Regions from separate parts of the Microbulbifer sp. GL-2 genome, predicted to be linked through region 2. Evidence: riboswitches for the same ligand, from Rfam matches in the RefSeq annotation. Region 2 holds a riboswitch; the other holds the start of a gene.
What was found. A riboswitch is a leader RNA that binds a small molecule or an ion and turns the genes downstream of it on or off. The one in region 2 is predicted to bind thiamine pyrophosphate.
Positions count from the first base shown of each region.

Region 1 (3,421 bases), 710 kb from region 2:
ATATAGACTCAACCCAAAAACATACTTGGAATAATAGGAAAGAAAGTGAGCATAGAATTCCGCTTACAGCCCTTCCCCTGACTTTAGTTGGTATTAGTGAATCAAGTATATCTAGCAAGTCAAGGGCATTAATAGCCGTTGAAGGTAATGAGGCTAGCTATTTTGTACCGGATGAAGTTTTGCTCAAAGGCGTGCTCCTGAAGCACCTAAAGCGTGAATATGTAGTTATCGATAATCATGGCACCTTTGAGCGGCTGCCACTCCAGGGCCAGGTCGGTGATAGTATACCGATAACTTATTCGCATCAGCATGATGAGGTACTGCGTCAGCGTATTGAACAGCCACAGGGGGACGGCGGTAAAAAACTGATTGAACCGGCAGGTGTGCTGACCCTCGGTCAAGAGTGGTTAGCTAAGCAGCTTGAGCAGCGTGAGGAACTGGAGGCAAAATTTACCGAGGCAGAACTGGAAGTTGAGGGATACCAATTGATGCGCTTGGAAGGCGTAGCTGATAATGAATTCTTTACTGCACTTGGTTTTGAAGAAAATGATGTATTACTGAGAGTTAACGATAGCTGGGTGCACAGTGGTCAAAATGCTTTGTGGGATGCGCTTGCGAGTGGGCAGATAATCGATGTAGCTTTTATGCGTAAGGGATTGCCGCAGAGGTTACAGTATGTGGTTGAAGAGCTTGGCTACTTTGAAGAGAGTTCTGGTGAAGAGAAATAGAATTTAATTAAAGGGCCCACCCGTTAACAGCTACAGCCGGGCCCTTTGTTCACCGAGCAGATAATAGTTATTTATTTATCTGGGTTCCCCTGCCAAAGAATATCGGCCACGATATTCTGGCCTTGGACACTGGGATGGAAGCAATCACCGCCATCAATATCATCCTTACCAAACTGGAAAGTCCCAGCATTTACTTCATCTTCACCAGTGTACTCGGCTACCACCTCGACACCATTGGTACCGTTATAGCTCTCCGCTTCTTCAGCGAGTATTTCATTGTACCGCTGCTGGGCTGCACTAATGCCATCGTAGCGAGTGCTAAAGCTCTCACCGTTCATAGTGCCGCCATTGGTAGCAATTCGACAGATACCAAAAGTTGACCAGACACTTTCACAGTCCACCCGGGAGTTTCCAGCCTGCTTTTCCAAGCCTGCAGCACGCAGGTCTTGAACACGGGGTACGGAGCCGAGAAGAATGGTGGAGCCACTGGGAAGGCCATCGACCAACTTGTCGAGTCCTGCACGAATGGCAGAGCGCCACTCACCGTCGGTATAAAGCGGATCATTGCAGTTGGCTGGGTCGATACATTCTCGGTTACAGATATCGTTACCACCTAATACGACCTCTACATGGTCAGCTATATTACTCTGCGAAAGAATCCGGTCCGCCTGAACGGAGAAGTTATCTCCTCCACTGCGCATTTCAGCTCCGCTCTCTGCGGCATTTTTATTGGCGACCATATTGGGTGAATTAACTTTGTATTTATCATGAATACTCTCTACTGAGTTGTCATCACCATCAAACCAGGAATGTTCCGGCTGGTCACCACCGAGGAGACAAAACAGGTCCCAGAAATATTTATTTCGGGTACAGTCCGCACCGAATGCCATGGTAATACTGTCACCGGCAGCGACTGACTTGGAAGGGGCTGCCATTGCTGGCGGTATCGACAAAACGCATAAAGCTAGTGTTGCTACAACTCCGTATCTATTCCACATTGTGTTTTCTCCCACACCGACTTTCGTCGTAGATCATTATTTTTTTGGTACTGCATCGGTGAACCAGAGGAGTGTAGGTCGGAGTAGAACCGCATGAGGAGTGAATACTTCCGACCATTTGGTCAGTTTTGAATAAGTTGAAGTGTGTTGGAGTTTTGTCGTCTGGAACATTTAATTCCTCTTTCAGATGCACTTTATCAAATGCCGTTGAAGTAACATCGGAGGCGGGTCTGGTTGACCTTCTGTTCATATCTTTGTGCTTCCACTATACTGCGCTCTGCTTGTCGGAGTGCCTGTGGGCTGAGATCGCTGTTGCGAGATCCGTTGAACCTGATCGGGGTAACCCCCGCGTAGGGAACAAGATCTGAAGTCGCCTGTTTTATTTACAGTTTGGCGGCTTTTCTCTTTGTGTGTGCCCTGGATGCTGCGACCTTTAAATTTCCAAGCTTTAAGGTTACGCATGTCCGAGATCATTGAACAATCCGGTAAGACCGGAAAATCCTCCCGCGCTGCCAGTCGCGATTCTGCTAAAGCTTTTCTTGAGAACCTCACGGTTCAATCCTTTCCTAATTCGAGCAAAGTGTATTTGCCGGGTGAAACAGCGGGTATCCAAGTTGGCGCTCGCCAGATTTGCCTGGGGGACAGTGTGGTTGGTGGGGATGCTGAAAGCCCGGTGCTAGAACCGAATGAACCACTTACTGTCTACGATACTTCCGGGCCATATTCCGAGCCAAATTTTAAGGTAGATGTTCGTGAGGGGCTGCCCAAGTTACGACTGGGCTGGGTTGAGGCTCGCGGGGATACCGAGCTGCTGGACTCCCGTCAGGCGGCCTACAGCCAGAAACGTATGGCGGATCAGGGACTGGATCATATTCGCTTCGAAAATCTCCCCAGCCCACGCCGGGCCAAGCCTGGGCTGAATGTATCGCAGATGTACTATGCCCGCCGTGGCATCATCACGCCGGAGATGGAGTTTGTTGCTGTACGTGAAAATATGGGGCGAGCCAAATTAGCCGCTGAGATGAGCGAGGGCGAATATCAAAAAGCGCGGGACGGTATTTTTATTCCCGAGCAAATCACCCCCGAATTTGTGCGCAGGGAAGTCGCCGAAGGCCGCGCGATTATCCCGGCGAATATCAATCACCCAGAAGTGGAGCCGATGATTATCGGGCGCAACTTCCTGTGCAAGGTGAATGCGAATATTGGCAACTCCGCTGTGACCTCGTCCATTGAAGAGGAAGTGGAAAAGCTGGTGTGGTCCACCAAGTGGGGCGCGGATACGGTGATGGACTTGTCCACTGGGGCGAATATCCACGAAACCCGCGAATGGATTCTGCGAAACTCACCAGTGCCCATTGGTACTGTGCCGATTTACCAGGCACTGGAAAAAGTAGATGGTATTGCCGAAGACCTGAATTGGGATGTTTTTCGCGATACCCTGATTGAGCAGGCGGAACAAGGGGTGGATTATTTCACCATCCATGCCGGCGTGCTTTTACGCTATGTGCCGCTCACGGCTAAGCGTATGACAGGCATCGTGTCCCGCGGTGGTTCCATCATGGCCAAGTGGTGCCTCGCCCACCACCAGGAGAATTTCCTCTATACCCATTTTGAGGAAATTTGCGAGATCATGAAGGCCTATGATGTGAGCTTCAGCCTCGGTGATGGCCTGCGTCCGGGCTCTATCGCCGATGC
Region 1 covers NZ_AP019807.1:2,916,290-2,919,710, forward strand. The annotation lists gene GL2_RS12715 (thioredoxin domain-containing protein) at 1-728, shown strand, start outside; gene GL2_RS12720 (SGNH/GDSL hydrolase family protein) at 800-1,726, opposite strand; TPP riboswitch at 2,002-2,100, shown strand; gene thiC (phosphomethylpyrimidine synthase ThiC) at 2,187-3,421, shown strand, end outside.
Region 1: linked by a shared signal. The riboswitch ahead of thiC (phosphomethylpyrimidine synthase ThiC) and the one ahead of GL2_RS15890 (TonB-dependent receptor) in region 2 are both predicted to bind thiamine pyrophosphate.

Region 2 (3,421 bases):
GCCAGCCTGCAGAGGCAAAGATGCGCAGGGAATCTGTAGCAAAGTAGTTAAACTCTACTTCCAGCCCGGAAGTTTTACCTCCCGCGGCATTGGCCAGGTAGTCGTGAAAGGAAACTTCATCTTCATTAAATATGAAGACGGATTGTTTTGCCTGGATATCGTTGCGATCCTGGTAGAAAGCGGCCAACTGGGCTTGCAAGCGGTTGTCGAACCAATTGCCTTTGACGCCTATTTCGTAATTGAGCATATGCTCTGTGTCAAAATCAAAGAAATTAGGGCTAATTTCTTCATTACTCACTGATTCAGAGATGATTACACCATTGATACCGCCGGCCTTGTATCCTCGGGATACTGTCGCATACGCCATAGTATTTTCGGAGTAGTGATACTCCAGAGTGATATTGCCACCCCAGAGGTCCTCGCTGGTATCCCTGGCAGTGAACAGGGAATCTTTGTAATCAGCACTTCGTTTTTCCAGGCGGAGCCCAGTCACCAGATTTAAGCTGGCGGTCAATTCAGTATTAAGTTGGCCATAAATCGCTGTGTTTCTTGTGTCAAATTCACTGGAAAAATATTCAACATCAGCCCCAAACTCCTCATTTGAGGTTTTGGTGCGTAATAAATCCTCACGTTCTATACGCTCATATATACCTATAACCCAACTGCTACGGCCAGAAAAGAGTTTGGATGCATCAGTAGAAAGCAAGCGCAAGTCTAAGCTGATGTTATCTTTGTCGCGCTGGTAATTGTCTTTTTGGCTGTATTCCCATGGGTGGAAGCCTTGATAACTCCAGTCTTCATCGTAACCGTATTCTGTGTCTGAATCCGCGAGGCTCAGCGTGGCACCCAGATGGAATAGCTCACTTCCTGACCACTGTGCGGCTAGGGCTCCGGCCCAGGTCTCCTGCCGATCCGAGCCTGGTTCGTCAGAGAGTGTTTCACGGGTGTTGTATAAGGAGAAGGCATCATAGCCGTTGTCAACATTCACATAGAGCAGAGAGAGGCCAAACTTTAGGTTGTCACTAGGCGTGTAGGCCAGCTTACTTCTTAGCACTGATTCATCAATATTGTTGGTATTATCACTGCCCAGGAATGCATTCTCTGTATAGCCATCGGATTTTTGCTTATTAGCAGCGATTCGATAACCAAGTTGATCGGATAATGGGCCGCTGGAAATTACAGAAATATTGCGTCCGTTGTATTCACTTACCTCGGCAGATACTTTTGCCATGGGCTCGGTAGTGGGAGCGGCGCTGGTCATATTGATCAGACCCGCAAGGGCGTTGGCACCATACGCTGTGCCTTGCGGCCCGCGAAGAATCTCTACTTGATCGATATCCAGGGTGCTGGCAGCGAGCCCGAGGCCGGTGAAGTCAATACCATCGATAACCAGGCCAACAGAGGGGTTCACAGGGTCTATAAATTGGCTGCGCTCGCCAATACCGCGAATTTGGATGAAGCGGCCCCGTGATGCACCGGAAGAGAAATTTACATTTGGTGCCATATTTAGGATCTGATCCAGATTGCTCGCACCCCGGGCCTTGATTGTATCCGCATTAACCACTGTCGCGCTGGTAGCCAAGTCCAACAGGTTGGTATTGCGTAATTGGGCAGTGACTTCGACCTCTTCAATTCCTGCTTCCCTAGATTCAGCAACTGCCAGCCCCGCAGTCAAGCTGACAGCAATGCTTACTGGCCATGCAATGGGGTGGGCTTTGAACAGATTCTTCATGGTTCTCTCTCGAATCAACACAAGTGAAAGAGACCCGGAGCGCGACGTGAGGAGGCGTTTGGTGAGGTTACCTATTCCTACGCCGGTATTAACCGGATCAGGTTCAAGGGTTTGCCCGGAAGATTCAAAAGTCCTCCGAACATCTCAGGCCAAAGCCACCCCTTAGGTTTTGCGGACGCGATGATAACAGAAGTTACTACCTCAAGGGGAATTATAGGCAGGATGTGGCGGTGGTATTGGTGGTGCCAGGGTATACAAGAGTACCCACACGCACCCTTAATATCAGAATTCAAGAGCAGATTTCCCCACCTTGAAAAATAGGATGACTCTGAATAACTTTGTGAAACCTCAGGCTTCCATCAGGAGATCCCATATAAGACAAGGAGTTACAGGACTGTTTAGACCTGTCAGAAAAGCCGTAACGCAGAATGTAAATTGCTCTCAAATTCTCGCAAAGTCAGCACGGAATTATTCTGTGATTCCCCTGGGTGGGTAATAAGTCCTGAGCAGGTTTAATGCCTACGATGGATACCGTAAATTTTAATTGATACCAGGCCGTATTTTAAAGGGGTAGCTCAAGCAGTTCTTGAGCTAAGGATTTTAAGAGGATAAGGCTGATAAAGTCCCTATCAGCTGAGGGGGGGTACAATAAACCTTTAATTCAGAACCCCAAGTAGGTACCTCCAATTTGTCCGGCAAAATGCGGCACAAACATCGCGTCAAAGCCATGCCAGTGGCCGTATTTTTCCTGAAGTTCAGGATAAACAACGTCAAAAATAGCTCGTAATTTTTTTCCCTGATCAGGTTCATATTCAAGTTTAGCCATTTCCCTTTCTACAGTTTTTCGAAAATCCACCATCATATCCCTATAGTTGATTAGGTCGACTTTACTCCCTTCATTGAAGTGGCTAGGGATATAGATTTTTGCATTGAGATCAATTAGCCGATTGAGCGCCCGAATATACCCTGGGTAGTACCAATCAGGTAAGCCAAAGGGAGGAAATGTGTTTACGAACATCATGTCTGGGGCGAATACGGCATTCTCTTTTTCAATAAAAAATCCATATAAGGTTGAGGAGTGAGATTTAGGCATGTAAAGGAAATGAACAGTTTGGTCACCAAGCTTAAGAGTCATATCACCTTTCACTGTCTCAGTGACAGGCAAGACGTCATTCAGTGGATGCTCCCAGTCTAGAATCAAGTGATTGATGTCAGCATGCCCGACTACAATTTTTGGGTTGAGGTAAGCCCCACCACGAATATGATCCAGGTGGTTGTGAGAGTAGACCAGCCAACGTACAGCTTGTCCTGGAAACCATCTCTTTAGCTCGGCGAAGAGCGCCTTACTGAAATTCTTGTTAAAGCTATCAAATACTGCCAGACCATCGCTGGTTTTCAGAATCATCGCTCGATTCATTCCCAGGCGGAAACTATAGAGTTGGTCGCTGTGTTGTACAAGTTGAGCTGGGAGCTCTGTAAATGGTTCGAAGTAGTCAATAGGTATTGCCTGCTTCATCATTGTTTGCCGAAAACCCGAATCGCAGGCCCCAATTAAAAATGCGACAATCGAGATAAGGGTAATATTTAACCATTTTATGATATTGCTCCACTCGCTTTTTTTAAGTTGGTTTTCAGGTAGCTTTTGTATATCAGTTAAATGGATTTTTTTAGACATAGTAATCCTCCTGA
Region 2 covers NZ_AP019807.1:3,626,933-3,630,353, forward strand. The annotation lists gene GL2_RS15890 (TonB-dependent receptor) at 1-1,732, opposite strand, end outside; TPP riboswitch at 1,790-1,905, opposite strand; gene GL2_RS15895 (MBL fold metallo-hydrolase) at 2,394-3,407, opposite strand.